DNA from 2 places in the Lysinibacillus sp. FSL R7-0073 genome. Region 2 is predicted to be linked to the other one. Evidence: predicted binding sites of a transcription regulator. Region 2 holds the regulator's gene; the other holds the start of a gene.
The links. The regulator Rex, encoded in region 2, represses fermentation and respiration genes when NADH is low (regulators of the CRP and FNR family bind a similar motif). The targets are predictions, from matches to a motif close to TTGTGAAATATTTCACAA.
Positions count from the first base shown of each region.

Region 1: a site for Rex is predicted at 1,185-1,202, ahead of MKY88_RS20845 (cytochrome ubiquinol oxidase subunit I). Genes of this name have one in related genera too.

Region 1 covers NZ_JBBPAS010000001.1:4,130,349-4,138,398, reverse strand. The annotation lists gene MKY88_RS20855 (thioredoxin family protein) at 1-16, shown strand, start outside; gene MKY88_RS20850 (diacylglycerol kinase) at 89-1,003, shown strand; gene MKY88_RS20845 (cytochrome ubiquinol oxidase subunit I) at 1,451-2,797, shown strand; gene MKY88_RS20840 (cytochrome d ubiquinol oxidase subunit II) at 2,794-3,819, shown strand; gene cydS (cytochrome bd oxidase small subunit CydS) at 3,834-3,956, shown strand; gene rlmD (23S rRNA (uracil(1939)-C(5))-methyltransferase RlmD) at 4,065-5,429, shown strand; gene MKY88_RS20825 (tRNA dihydrouridine synthase) at 5,546-6,514, shown strand; gene MKY88_RS20820 (glycerol-3-phosphate dehydrogenase/oxidase) at 6,722-8,050, shown strand, end outside.
Region 2 covers NZ_JBBPAS010000001.1:4,246,880-4,254,929, reverse strand. The annotation lists gene MKY88_RS21345 (ABC-F family ATP-binding cassette domain-containing protein) at 1-1,654, opposite strand, end outside; gene MKY88_RS21340 (redox-sensing transcriptional repressor Rex) at 1,899-2,534, shown strand; gene MKY88_RS21335 (twin-arginine translocase TatA/TatE family subunit) at 2,699-2,884, shown strand; gene tatC (twin-arginine translocase subunit TatC) at 2,901-3,725, shown strand; gene MKY88_RS21325 (CPBP family intramembrane glutamic endopeptidase) at 3,801-4,565, opposite strand; gene groES (co-chaperone GroES) at 4,734-5,018, shown strand; gene groL (chaperonin GroEL) at 5,147-6,781, shown strand; gene MKY88_RS21310 (FecCD family ABC transporter permease) at 6,989-8,050, shown strand, end outside.

The DNA of each region.
Region 1 (8,050 bases), 120 kb from region 2:
CGCGTTACAAAAGTAACAAACGTAATGCAACATTTTAGCGAGTAAATCGTTGAATGAAATAGAATCTTATGAAGCAGGAAGGTATGTTATGAAACGAGCAAGAATCATTTATAATCCTACATCTGGACGCGAAGCGTTTAAGAAACATCTACCAGAGGTGTTGGAAAAATTAGAAGTAGCAGGCTATGAAACATCCTGTCACGCAACAACCGGTGAAGGCGATGCAACACTTGCAGCAAAAGATGCAGTAGACCGTGGCTTTGATATAATCATCGCAGTTGGTGGAGATGGCACTTTAAATGAAGTTGTTTCAGGTGTAAGTCCATTTGAAAACCGTCCAAAAGTTGGTCTAATTCCAATGGGCACTACAAATGATTTTGCCCGTGCCGTGCATATCCCGCGAAATATTGATGAGGCGGTAGACATTATTATACAAGGCGATACATTGCCAGTGGATGTCGGTCTATTAAATGGCGAACGCTACTTCATCAATATTGCTGCTGGCGGACGGATTACGGAACTAACATATGAAGTACCAAGTAAAATGAAAACAATGCTTGGGCAGTTAGCCTACTATTTAAAAGCAGTAGAAATGATTCCATCCATCAAAGCCTCCCATATGCGTATAGAATATGATGGGGAAGTGTTTGACGGTGATGCCATGATGTTCTTATGTGGTTTAACCAACTCTGTAGGAGGTTTTGAAAAACTTGCACCAGATGCAAGTATTAATGATGGTTACTTTACATTATTAGTGTTAAAGAAAGTTAGCCTACCTGAGTTTATTCAACTAGCGGCTATGGCATTAAGAGGCGAACATTTAAATGATGACCGTGTCATCTACAAAAAAGCAAGTGTTGTCAAAGTCACTACTGAAAACGAAGTACATCTTAATCTAGATGGTGAATATGGTGGAGACGCTCCAGCTACCTTTGAAAATTTAAAGCGTCATATAGAAATTTTTGTCCCTCTTGCAGATATTCGCGAAGAGGACCGTATATAATACAGGAAAAGCTCATCTTCGTTTTAGCGAGGATGAGCTTTTTTGTATAAATGAATCAGAGTACGGTTAGAAAACTCTACCTAAACTTTCGGATCAAACGATTAAAAAGATAATAGACTAAATCAAATAACCAGCAGCGAACAATTCAATATGTAGTAAGTCCAACCTTTAGAATTAGGGATTGTGAACGAATTAAGAAAAATGTTTGGCAAATGTGCGTATATTACTTGAACAAAATTTGAAACCTTATTAATAGGCTGAAATTTCGGTCCATTATAAAGGTTTTTTTCGTTGTAATAGTGGAAAATGGGGTATGGATAAGGGAAAGGAAGTGTTGCTTTTGTATAAGTCACAGGAGAAGAAGCTTATTTGGCTAAGCTTTGGTGTTGCAATCATTATGCTACTTTCCATTCTTGGAAGAATATTTGGGAGCTAGGGGGCAATGAGATGATAAACGAATCAGCAGTCTATTGGAGTCGTGCATTAACTGAGTTAACTTTATCGTTCCACATCATTTATGCAACGATAGGAGTCGGTGTCCCGTTAATGATCATGATTGCTCAATGGACTGGGTATAAAAAGAATGATGAGCATTATATTTTAATGGCAAGACGTTGGGCACGTGGCTTCGTCATTACGGTTGCAGTGGGTGTTGTGACTGGAACGGCAATTGGCTTGCAACTATCATTATTATGGCCCAACTTTATGCAACTAGCTGGTCAAACCATTGCATTACCACTTTTTTTGGAAACGTTTGCATTTTTCTTTGAAGCTATATTTTTGGGCATTTATTTATATACTTGGGACCGCTTCGATAGTCAGAAAAAGCATATGCTATTGTTAATTCCAGTTGCAGTAGGTGCATCGATGTCGGCTGTATTTATTACAATCGTGAATGCCTTTATGAATGCCCCGAGAGGCTTCGATATTGTCGACGGGAACCTTGTTAATATTCAACCCTTCTTAGCGATGTTTAACCCTGCTATGCCAACAAAGGTGGCGCATGTACTTGTAACAGCGTATATGACATCTGCATTTGTTTTAGCTGCTATAGCAGGATACCGAATGCTTAAAGGATCGAAACATGTATACCATAAAAAAGCATTACTGTTACTGATGAAAATTGGTTTAATTTTCTCCATTGCAGCAGCTGTGATTGGAGATTTCTCAGGAAAATACTTAGCGGAATATCAACCAGAAAAATTAGCTGCAGCGGAATGGCATTTTGAAACGGAAGGAAAGGCTTCTCTTGTTTTATTTGGCGTGCTAGATGGAGAAGAAGTGAAATATGCCATCAAAATTCCGTATGCTTTAAGCATTCTTGCACATTTTAATCCTAATGCAGAGGTAATTGGATTAGATCAATTCGAGGAAGAGGATCTACCACCACTCTATATTCATTATCTCTTTGATATTATGGTGTCCATAGGTATGTTTATGGTGCTAGTTTCATTACTGTATGTTGTAGGGAAAGCACGGGGCTGGCAGTTTATTCATTCACGCTGGTATCGATGGATCATTGTGGCGGGGGGGCCACTTTCTATCATTGCTATTGAAGCGGGCTGGTGGCTTGCTGAGGTTGGACGTCAACCATGGATTCTTTATGGCTTGATGCGAACTCCAGAAGGGGCCACAACGAGTGATCATGTGGATTTAATGCTGTTGTTGTTTGCAGGTGTATATGCAGTATTAGCGGTAGGAAGTGTTGTCGTCTTGGTGCGAATGTTTAAAAAGAATCCTATTGAGCGTGAGATTGAAGATCGCCACTCTGAAAAAGGCGGTGACATTCTATGACATTAGAGATTCTAGGTATTTCAGTATTGTGGATTTTCCTATTTGGCTATGTCATTGTCGCATCGATTGATTTCGGTGCCGGTTTCTTTAACGCCTATAGCCTATTGATTGGGAAGAATCATATTTTAACGAATATTATTAAACGATATTTATCGCCTGTTTGGGAAGTAACCAATGTCTTTTTGGTATTCTTCTTTGTAGGGATCGTAGGATTTTTCCCGCAAACTGCTTTTTACTACGGAACCATTTTACTTATACCCGTCAGTATTTCCCTTGTACTATTAGCCATTCGAGGTTCCTATTATGCCTTTGAATCGTATGGTACGAGAGGACATATTGGTTACACGCTGACCTATGGTGTAGCAGGTTTATTAATTCCTGCATCGTTGTCTGTTGTCTTTGCCATTGCTGGTGGAGGGTATGTGGATCTCGTTAACGGGCAGCCTGTTTTAAACTATTGGACTTTATATACGAGTCCATTTGCTTGGAGCATTGTCGTACTGAGTATTGCCGCTGTACTTTACATTTCCGCAGTATTCTTAACTTGGTATGCTCATAAAGCGAATGACAAAGAAGCAACGAAGCTAATGAGAAAATATGCACTTTTGTGGGCAGCTCCTTTAATGATCAGCGCATTAGGCATTATGTATGAGATGAAGTCCATTAACCCTGAAAGTTATAGTCACATGGTGAATTTATGGTGGATGTTTGCAATATCAGCCATATTATTTATGATTACAGTGTTCCTCATTGCAATGCGTAAAAAATATGGGCTTGCAGTTGCACTTCTGATTGCTCAATTTGCGGTAGCATTTTTCGCTTATGGTATTGCGCAATACCCATATTTACTGTATCCATATTTAACGATTTATGATGGCTTCACAAGTACACAAATGGCAATTGCTTTAATCATTGCCTTTATTTTAGGACTGTGTCTCCTACTTCCATCACTTTATTTATTGATGAAATTATTCTTGTTCAATAAAAACTATGTGACCGGAAAAGAAGACAATCACGCATAGGAGGAAATTAGTATATGCAAAGTTTTTTAATTTTTTATGCGCCTTTTATTGTCGTCATTCTTGGAATCTTGTGTGCATTTTGGTGGGCACCAAGGGATTATCATATAACAAAAGAGCAAGGAAAGAGTCGCGAATAGCGGCTCTTTTTTCAAGTAGTTAGGAGAACGACATAACAGGTAAGTCTTGTTCTTTTTTCATTCGCCAACACATGCTACAATAAGGAGATTGAAATGGAGGATGTACGAATGTCAGCACCCGTGAAAAAGAATGAACGACTTTCAGTTTATATAGAAGACTTAACACATGATGGCAATGGTGTCGCTAAGGTAGATGGCTATCCATTATTTATACAAGGCGCACTTCCGAACGAAACAGCCGAAATCCATGTGATGAAAACCTTAAAAAATTATGGCTTTGCAAAAGTTGTAGATATTATTAAGCCATCACCCGATCGAGTGGAAGCTCCATGCGATTACTTTAAGCAATGCGGAGGCTGTCAATTACAGCATTTATCCTATGAGGGCCAGCTCAAATGGAAAGAAAATATGGTGCGCAATGTGATGCAACGCATTGGCAAAATTGATGCACCTGTTCTGCCTGTAAAAGGAATGAAAGAGCCTTGGCATTATCGTAATAAAGCACAAATTCCTTTCTCTGAAAATGAAGCAGGACAAGCTATTGCTGGTTTCTATAAAACAAAGACGCATAGCATAGTGGATATGGAGCGTTGCTTGATTCAAACAGGAGAAGCAGATGCAATTTTAGCAGGCTTGAAAAAGGAATTAGTAGCGATAGGCATGCGACCATACAATGAACTTTCCCACGAAGGCATGTTGCGCCATGTTGTCATTCGTAAAGCACGGGCAACAGGTGAGGTCATGGTTGTCCTCGTGACGAAAAAGAAAAAATTCCCACAAAAAGAAGCGGCCATTGCAGTAATTCAAAAGCTTGTTCCGAACGTCACTTCAATTATGCAAAATGTGAATCATGAGAAAACGAATGTAATTTTTGGTGATGACACACTGAACCTTTGGGGCAAGGACGTCATTATTGACACAATTGGCGATGTCCGCTTTGAAATTTCCGCTCGCTCCTTCTATCAGGTCAACCCAGAGCAAACGGAGGTCCTCTATAAACAAGCACTTGATTATGCCAACTTGCAAGGGGATGAACGAGTGATTGATGCGTATTGTGGAATTGGTACGATTTCTTTATTCCTTGCGCAAAAGGCAAAGGCAGTCATGGGCGTTGAAATTGTCCCACAAGCGATTGAAGATGCTAAACGCAATGCAGTACTCAATGGTTTTACAAATACTTATTTTGAGGCTGGCCCAGCTGAGGAAGTTATACCAAGATGGTATAAGGAAGGAAAGGAAGCAGACGTACTGGTAGTTGATCCACCACGTAAAGGCTGTGATGAGGCACTTTTAGCTACTATTTTAGAGCAACGTCCAAAACGAGTAGTCTATGTCTCCTGTAACCCAGCCACACTAGCACGCGACCTTCGTATTTTGGAGGATGGCGGCTATCAAACACAAGAAATTCAACCAGTAGATATGTTCCCGCATTCCACACATTGTGAAGCGGTTGCGTGGTTAGAGTTGGTATAATAGAAAAGCAGTTGATATAGAAAAATTCTATACCATCTGCTTTTTATAATTTTTCATACAGTTGTTTTTGAGTCTAAGTTAAAGTTATACAGATAGCGAGAGGATTTGGGATTAACATGATAGATAATTTTTGGCGTGATTTGCCGCGTCCATTTTTTGTACTGGCACCGATGGAAGATGTCACAGATGTTGTTTTCCGTCAAGTAGTCAGTGAAGCCGGAAGACCAGACGTATTTTTCACAGAGTTTACGAATTCGGATAGCTATTGTCATCCAGAGGGACAGAAAAGTGTGCGGGGTCGTTTGATTTTTACAGAAGATGAACAGCCGATGGTGGCACATATTTGGGGGGATAATCCTGAATATTTCCGTCAAATGAGTATTGGCATGGCAGAGCTAGGGTTTAAAGGTATCGATATTAATATGGGCTGTCCTGTGCCAAATGTGGCATCGAGGGGAAAAGGGAGTGGTCTTATTTTACGTCCTGATGTGGCGGCAGAATTGATTCAAGCTGCCAAAGCGGGTGGACTGCCTGTCAGTGTGAAAACACGACTTGGCTATAAGGATGTAGAGGAATGGGAGGAATGGTTAACGCATATTTTCAAACAAGATATTGCGAACCTGTCGATTCATTTACGCACAAGAAAGGAAATGAGCCAAGTTGATGCACATTGGGAGCTCATTCCGGCAATCAAAAAATTACGCGATTGTATCGCACCTAATACGCTATTAACGATCAATGGAGACATCCCTGACCGACAAACCGGGCTAGAGCTTGCCGAAAAATATGGGATTGATGGCGTAATGATTGGACGAGGTATTTTTAAAAATCCCTTTGCTTTTGAAAAAGAACCAAAGGAGCATAGCAGTAAAGAGTATCTTGACCTTTTAAGACTGCAGCTCGATCTTCAAGATCAATATGAGGAAGTACTTCCACGCTCTATCACAGGACTTCATCGCTTTTTCAAAATATATGTCAAAGGATTCCGAGGTGCCGGTGAGTTAAGAAGCCAATTGATGAACACGAAATCAACAGATGAAGTGCGTGCATTGCTTGATCGCTTTGAAGCAAATCATGTTGAGTAACAAAGAATCCTACTTTATTAGGATGAGGTAAGCAGTATTCTGTCACTAAACAGAAACTTGCCTTTTTGGAATGCGCATATTACAATAAAAAGTAAGTTAATAGCAGGTTTGAGTAACTGAGAGACCATTGAAAACATATGTGCCTAGCGTACATATGCTTTTGATGGTCTTTTTTTATCGTTAAAATGAAGAGGGAGGAAATAAATGATGAGTACAGCTTCTGCGTTACAACGACAACAAACAATAGAGGAACTTCAAGATAGGGAGTACGATTTATTAGTAATTGGTGGCGGAATTACAGGGTGTGGTATTGCACTGGATGCTATTGCTCGCGGTCTTTCTGTAGCATTAGTGGAAATGCAGGATTTTGCAGCAGGGACTTCTAGCCGTTCGACAAAGTTGGTGCATGGCGGTTTACGTTATTTAAAGCAATTTGAAATAAAAGAGGTAGCAGAGTTAGGGAAGGAACGTGCCATTGTTTATGAAAATGGTCCACATGTGACAACACCTGTTTGGATGTTATTACCTTTTCATAAGGGAGGGACATTTGGAAAATACTCTACAAATCTCGGCTTGCGTGTCTATGATTTTTTAGCAGGAGTCAAACGTGCAGAACGCCGTTATATGTTAAGTACAGGTCAAACCATTGAGAAGGAGCCATTAGTGAAAACTGAGGGATTACTTGGCGGTGGGATGTATGTAGAATATCGTACTGATGATGCTCGTTTAACCATTGAAGTAGCGAAGGCAGCTATTGAAAGAGGGGCAACATTACTTAATTATATAAAAGCCGAAAATTTCCTATATAATGAACAGCAAAAAATAAATGGTATTGTTGCAATGGATTTATTAACAAATCATACAATCGAAATTCGTGCAAAGGCTGTTGTTAATGCTGCTGGTCCATGGGTGGACGATGTGCGCACAATTGAAGGGAAGCAAGCAGGGAGGCATTTAATTTTATCGAAAGGTGTGCATATTGTTTTTGATGAATCCAAATTTCCATTAAAACAAGCTGTTTATTTTGATACACCTGATGGCCGCATGGTATTTGCGATCCCTCGACAAGGAAAAACATATGTAGGGACAACAGATACATTTTATGAAGGCGATGCTCGCAATATGGATATTTATCAAGAGGATCGCGATTATATAATGAACGCTATTCGTTATATGTTCCCAAGTGTGAAGGTGACCGATGCGGATATTGAATCAAGTTGGGCAGGCGTTCGTCCATTGATTCATGAGGACGGAAAAAATCCATCTGAAATTTCTCGTAAGGATGAAGTGTGGATTTCGCCATCGGGGCTTGTAACAATTGCAGGTGGGAAATTAACCGGCTATCGTAAAATGGCTGAAACCGTATTAAATACGATTACACAAGAGCTAGAGCAACAATTTGGTATTAAATCCTCTCCATGTACAACAAAAAATATTCCGATTTCTGGTGGCCATATTGGCGGCTCAAGTAAATTTTATGCATTCTTATATGACTATACAAGAGTAGGCAAGAAAATAGGCTTATCTGAGGAAGAG
Region 2 (8,050 bases):
GCGGTTGGGAGGAACTTTTCATTTGTGCTAGCTCCAACAGCTCCTGTTTTTTTTCTACATAATAATCATAGTCCCCTAAATATTCAAACGACCCAGTTCCAGACAACTCCACTACTTTTGTAGCGATACGATTAATGAAGTATCGGTCATGGGAGACGAATAGAAGCGTTCCCGGATAATCGATCAAAGCATTTTCCAGCACCTCTTTACTATCTAAATCTAGATGGTTTGTAGGCTCATCGAGAATTAAAAAATTGGCCTTTTGCATCATTAATTTGGAAAGTGCCAGTCGTGCTTTCTCGCCGCCTGATAAAGAAGAGACGGTTTTATCCACATCTTCTCCACTAAATAGGAAACGTCCCAAAACGGTGCGAATATCTTTTTCATTCATAAGCGGCCATTCATCCCATAGCTCTTTTAAGACACTTTTATTGCTCGAAAGTTTAGCTTGCTCTTGATCATAATAGCCAATTTGTACATTCGTACCATAACGGATATCACCTGCTAAAGGTGTTAAATCTTTTACAATTGTTTTTAATAATGTCGATTTACCAACCCCGTTTGGTCCAACAAGAGCGATTCGATCCTCGCGAAAAGTACGTAGCTTAATACCACTTGATATGCGCTGATCGTTATAGCCTATTGTTAAATCATCAACGGATAAGACATCATTTCCACTTTGACGTTCAATCGTAAAACCAAAACTAGCGGATTTCTCATCACCATCCGGCGATTCCATCCACTCTGTTCGTTCAAGCATCTTCCGTCGACTTTGTGCCATTTTTGTTGTAGAGGCACGTGCAATATTCTTTTGGATAAAATCCTCTAGCTTGGTCTTTTCGTCTTGTTGACGCTCAAAAAGTTTGACATCACGTTCATAGTTTTTAGCTTTCTCATCTAAATAAGCACTGTAGTTACCTGTATATTTTGTGACACGATGGCGTGAAACTTCATAGACAATGGAAACAACTTGGTCTAAGAAGTAGCGGTCATGGGAAACAATTAAAATAGCGCCCTCATAGCTCTTTAAATAAGATTCTAACCAAGATAATGTTTCAATATCTAAATGGTTCGTAGGCTCATCGAGAATTAATAGGTCTGGTTTACTCAGTAAAAGCTTAGCTAGTGCTAAACGTGTTCGTTGTCCACCAGATAGTGAGCTAATAGGTTTACCATAGTCTTCCGGATAGAATTGCATTCCATGAAGCACTGAGCGTATGTCCGATTCATATTGATAGCCGCCAGCATCCTTAAAAGTATGCTGTAGTTGATCGTATTCCGACATAACTTTCGCATACAGAGTAGGATTTTCATAAACGGTAGGATCTGCCATTTGCTGTTCGAGCGAGCGGAGCGTTTGTTCTTGAGCTAAAAGGGGTTCGAAAATGGTCATCATTTCATCCCAAATAGTTAACGTAGAATTTAATCCGGCATGTTGCTCTAAATAGCCAACCTGGATGCCCTTTGGAATAATGATATCCCCTGAGTCATAGGACATTTGACCAGCGATTATTTTTAATAAAGTAGATTTACCTGCACCGTTACGCCCTACTAAGGCAACGCGATCACGGTGTTGAACTTCTAATTTCACACCACTTAAAATTTCATCTGCAAGAAAGGATTTAGTTAGTTGATTGACCTGTAAAACAATCATTCTTGACACCTCAATTCTACCTTAGTGTAATGGATGAACGATTTGCATGCAATGTCGGTGCTTTACTTATTCCAAGCAGTCATGTAAGATTGAAACGATTTCTTTTTAGTTAGCTGCGTACAAAGCGCCATTAACTAAAGAGAAATACGCTAGTGGATTGCAAAATGTTGTATATAGTTAAGGATAAATGTATTAAAATTAGTACAGTAAAATTGATTGAGTTTCATCATAAGGAGGAGAAAGTTTGAAACAAGAATTAAAAATTCCACAAGCCACTACAAAAAGACTTCCTCTTTACTATCGATTTATTCAAAACTTTGCACAAGAAGGTATGGAACGTATTTCGTCGAAGGAACTGAGTGAAGCGATGAAAATAGATTCTGCAACCATTCGCCGTGACTTTTCTTATTTTGGTGCTCTTGGAAAGAAAGGCTATGGCTACGATGTACAGCATCTATTACAATTTTTTAGCCAGACGCTTGATCAACATGAAACAACAAAAGTAGCGTTAATTGGCGTGGGGAATTTAGGCAGTGCATTATTAAAATATAATTTTCAAAAAAACCACAACACTCATATTGTTGTAGCATTTGATTCGAAAGCTCCGAAGGATGGCAAAATGATTAGTAACATTCCTGTTTTTCATCCTGATTTGCTGGAAGAAAAGTATGCAGAATACGGGGCAGAGCTAGCTATATTGACAGTATCACCACGCTCTGCGCAAAAAATGGCAGATCGTTTAGCGGCTATGAATGCAAAGGGGATTTTAAACTTTACGCCCGAGCGCTTAACGGTCCCAGATAGCATGCAGCTATTAACCATTGATTTATCGGTAGAATTGCAAGCGCTTATTTATTTAATTCGGAATCAGGAAGTGTGAAAATTTTACATATTTTATAGTGGAGTTCACTGTTTCTGTCAAATAGTAATTTTCATTAAAACAAAGTAAAATCAGTAAGAGTGACGAAAAACTTTCACATATAATTAGTTAGCAAAATGGCGAAATATGCGTTAAAATGATGGATATAAGAGGAGGTGGCTGTAATGGGCGGTATTGGTCCTATGAGCCTCATTATTATCGGAGTTGTCGCGTTACTAATTTTTGGTCCTAAAAAGTTACCAGAGCTTGGTAAAGCATTTGGTTCAACACTACGTGAATTCAAAAATGCTACTAAAGGTTTAGCCGACGAAGATGATGATGACAAGAAAAAGAAAGAACTAGATAAGTAAGTTAGGATGTTGAGGAATGAATCCAAAAGATCTAACTGTCATTGAGCATATAGAAGAATTAAGAAAACGGCTGTTCATTGTTGCCGTTTTCTTTGTTCTCGCTATGGCCGGCGCCTTTTTTGTCGCAAAGCCACTTGTTAAATACCTTCAAACCACAGGAGCAAAATATAATATTGAGCTCCATGCATTTGACGTAGTAACACCACTAGCAATTTATATTCAAGTTGTTTTTTTAATTGCATTTATTCTTTCATCGCCAGTATTAATGTATCAATTATGGTCGTTTATTAGTCCAGGATTAAGGGAAGTAGAGCGAAGAGCAACCTTAAGCTATATACCGTATTCATTTTTATTGTTTATCGCAGGGTTATCTTTTTCATACTTTTTATTATTCCCGTATGTCATCAAATTCATGATGAATTTATCAAATGATTTAGATATTAAGCAAACAATTGGAATACATGAGTATTTTACATTTTTATTTAAACTTACAATACCATTCGGTTTTCTATTCCAATTACCAATTGTAGTATTGTTCTTTTCACGGATAGGAATATTGAGTCCAGATCTACTAATCCGTATTCGTAAATATTCATACTTTGGTCTATTTGTATGTGCGGCTCTCATTGCACCGCCTGAATTGGCGTCTCATTTAATGGTATCAGTGCCACTATTTATCCTGTATGAAATTAGTATTATGATATCTCGAGTTGGTTACAGGAAATATTTGAAATCAGAGGAGATTCGATTAAAAGAAGAGCAGGAAGCTGAGCAAAAGCGCCAGATTGAAGAGGCACTTGAGCAGCAACGACGACAAATAGAAGAATTAAATAAACCGTAATAGATAAAGCTCGTTGCCTACATAAAGGCACCGAGCTTTTGTATTTTTGACAACTTTATAGAGCTTTACAAAAAATTATTGCATTTTTTCTAGTTCTTGAAGAAACTTTTGCAATGGTTCTGCATAGAATTGTACAAGTGTCACAAATCCATTCAGCATGACGTGTGCAATAATTGAAGTCCAAATACGTTTTGTTTTGTGATATAAAAAGGCGAAGATTAAACCACAAATTGTATAAAGTAAAATATGAGAGAAGTCGAAGTGGATAATCGCAAAGAATATAGCACTTACTATTGCCGCCACCCAGAAGTTTGTTGTTTGGACAAGTGATCCAAATATAACTCTACGGAAGACGAACTCTTCTAAAATGGGACCAAATACAACGATCGCTAATATGGCAATAGGAGCTCCTTTAGCTATAGCGACAATATCAGCGGTATTTTGGGAACCTCCTTCTATACCAAAAACTGCCGTTTCAATAGCTGCTCCAATCATTTGACCAAAAAATACAAGGAAGAAACCAAGAATTCCCCAAACAATTGTGAGTGGTATCGTTTCTTTTTTCCCTTGATAAACGTTCCAAAAGGCTTTATCACGGGATGTTAAGATTAAACTTAAAATGAGCGCCACGGCAAAGCTAAGTGCAATATACCATCCTTGAGTAATCGGTGCTGCTTGCTCAGAAGCTAGGCCAGTCATCTTCATAACGAGCTTGTGAAACGGTAAGAGCAACCATCTGCTCGAGATTTGCATGAGGATATAAATCAGTAAAACATATAGAGCTGTTTTTTTATGTTTTGTTACTTTTGGAGAATTAGTCACAGTCAAAATCCTTTCCATTCATAGGCTTCCTTTCTATTGTAGATGAATATGGAAAGAAAACAAAATTTTTCGAAGTTCTGACTTGCAAAAAAAAGTGTGATTGATTATCATAATAATTGTATTAGCACTCGATGATATAGAGTGCTAATAAATTCAACAATTATTATTATTAGGAGGTTGTTTCACTTGTTAAGACCACTAGGAGATCGTATTGTAATTGAACTAATCGAGGTAGAAGAAAAATCTGCATTCGGTATTGTACTACCTGACTCTGCAAAAGAAAAACCACAAGAAGGTAAAGTTGTAGCAGTTGGGACAGGTCGTGTTTTAGAGAACGGACAACGTGTAGAGCTTGACGTTAAAGTTGACGACCACATTATTTTCTCTAAATACGCTGGTACAGAGGTTAAATTTGAAGGTAATGAATACCTAATTTTACGCGAAAGTGATATCCTTGCAATTATTGGATAATATTTGATGCACCTTAAATTAAGGTGAATGCTTATTGTTTCTTGAACAAAAAGTGACAATAAGATGAAATTGATATAAATATATTGAAGAAGCTTAACGAATATTCCATTTCAGGAGGGTAAATTCTCATGGCAAAAGATATTAAATTCTCAGAAGACGCTCGTTCATTAATGTTACAAGGTGTAGATAAATTAGCAAATGCAGTAAAAATAACATTAGGTCCTAAAGGACGTAATGTAGTATTAGAAAAAAAATTCGGCTCACCACTGATTACAAATGATGGTGTGACAATCGCAAAAGAAATCGAGCTAGAAAATCCATACGAAAACATGGGAGCAAAATTAGTAGCTGAGGTTGCTTCTAAGACAAACGAAATCGCTGGTGATGGTACAACTACTGCAACAGTTCTAGCACAAGCAATTATTCGTGAAGGCTTGAAAAACGTGACAGCTGGCGCAAACCCAGTAGGTATCCGTAAAGGTATTGATAAAGCTGTTGCTGCGGCATTAACGGAATTACACTCAATTTCTCGACCTGTAAGCAATAAAGATGAAATCGCACAAGTTGCTGCTATTTCGGCTGCTGATGATGAAGTTGGACAACTTATTGCTGAAGCGATGGAGCGTGTAGGTAATGATGGTGTTATTACAATTGAAGAATCTAAAGGCTTCACAACAGAGCTTGATGTAGTAGAAGGTATGCAATTTGACCGTGGCTATGCGTCACACTACATGGTAACAGATACAGATAAAATGGAAGCAGTTCTAGATAACCCATATATCTTAATTACAGATAAAAAAATTACAAATATCCAAGAAGTATTACCGTTATTAGAACAAGTGGTACAACAAGGTCGTCCACTTTTAATGATTGCTGAAGACGTTGAAGGAGAAGCACTTGCAACACTTGTTGTGAATAAGCTTCGTGGTACATTCAATGCTGTAGCAGTAAAAGCACCAGGTTTTGGTGATCGTCGTAAAGCAATGCTAGAAGATATCGCTATCTTAACTGGTGGACAAGTGATTACAGAGGAATTAGGCTTAGACTTAAAATCAGCTGATATTTCTTCACTTGGTCGTGCTGCAAAAGTAGTTGTGACAAAAGACAATACTACAATTGTTGAAGGTGTAGGCGGTGCAGATGCAATCGAAGCACGTATTGGCCAAATCCGAGCACAACTTGCTGAAACAACTTCAGAATTCGATAAAGAAAAACTTCAAGAACGTCTTGCGAAATTAGCAGGTGGTGTAGCAGTTATTAAAGTAGGGGCTGCAACAGAAACAGAGCTTAAAGAGCGTAAACTTCGTATTGAAGATGCTTTAAACTCAACACGTGCAGCTGTTGAAGAAGGTATCGTATCAGGTGGTGGTACTGCACTTCTTAACGTATATGCAGCAGTTGAAAAAGTGGCTGAATCTGAAGCAGGCGATGTAGCAACAGGAGTGAAGATTGTTCTTCGTGCTTTAGAAGAGCCAGTTCGCCAAATTGCTAACAACGCTGGTCTTGAAGGCTCTATCATCGTGGATCGCCTTAAACGTGAAGAAATTGGCATTGGTTTCAATGCAGCAACAGGCGAATGGGTAAACATGATGGAAGCAGGCGTAGTAGACCCAGCGAAAGTAACTCGTTCAGCTCTACAAAACGCTGCCTCTGTAGCTGCACTGTTCTTAACAACAGAAGCAGTAGTTGCAGACATTCCAGAACCAGCTGGCGCAGGTATGCCAGATATGAGCGGAATGGGCGGCATGCCAGGAATGATGTAATCGAACGCAAAATGCTATTTGAGTAACATACGTATAAAAATAAAACCAGTTCTCAGTTAAAAAATTGAGAGCTGGTTTTTTTATTGATGAGAAAATTAAATAAAAAATTTTTTCCTGTTGTTTTTCTATAAGATATCACTTACAATACAAAATGATAATGATAATCGTTATCATTAATAGTTAATTTTGATAGATAGAGGTGACATTTTGGATAATCAGGAAGCTAACAGAATAGGGATGGGCAATATATATTATGTCATAATCTTGCTATTAATCGGCTCCATTATAATATCTGCCGTTTTTTCTGTATCAATTGGTCAGGTCAGTATACCCTTCAAGCAATCAATGGATATCTTGTTGCATGCTGTATCTAATGGAAAGTTTGGCACACTCGATAGTGTGGATAGTGAGTCCTATTTGAATATTATTTTACAGGTCAGAATGCCACGTGTTATTTTTGCATTGCTCATCGGTATTGGACTTGCATTATGTGGGGCTGTAATGCAAGCAGTTGTACAAAACCCCCTTGCTGATCCATACATACTTGGTATTTCTTCAGGGGCATCATTGGGTGCAACCTTTGCCATTTTAGTTGGCTTTGGCAGCAGTGCATTGCTGGCACAATTTGGGGTTGCCTTTGGCGCATTTACAGGAGCCATGCTTACTTCTATGGCCGTGCTAATTTTATCTAGTATTGGCGGTAAAGCAACATCGGTAAAGCTCGTTTTATCTGGTGTAGTTATAGGTGCATTATGTAGCTCATTTTCAAGTCTTATTATCTTTTTTGCCAATAATGCTGAGGGCATAAAAACTGTTACTTTTTGGTCTATGGGAAGTTTAGCCTCTGCGAGCTGGGATAAAACACCGATTTTAGCAATCGTCATTGTATTAGGAGCTGCGTTATTTCTTTTTCAACATCGTGTGCTGAATACGATGTTACTCGGAGATGAATCTGCTATCACATTAGGTATCAATTTAAGTGTTTACCGTAAATTGTATATGATTCTAACATCGCTAATAACAGGAACGATGGTTGCTTATGCAGGTATGATTGGTTTTGTCGGCTTAATTATCCCGCATATTACGAGAGGGATTTTTGGAGCGGATCATAAACGATTAATGCTAGGAACGTTACTCTTAGGAGGACTTTTCATGATATGGGCAGATATTTTGTCTCGAACATTAATCGAGAATGTTGAACTACCGATTGGCATCATTACTTCTGTCATTGGATCACCATTATTTATCTATATGATTGTAAAAAAAGGT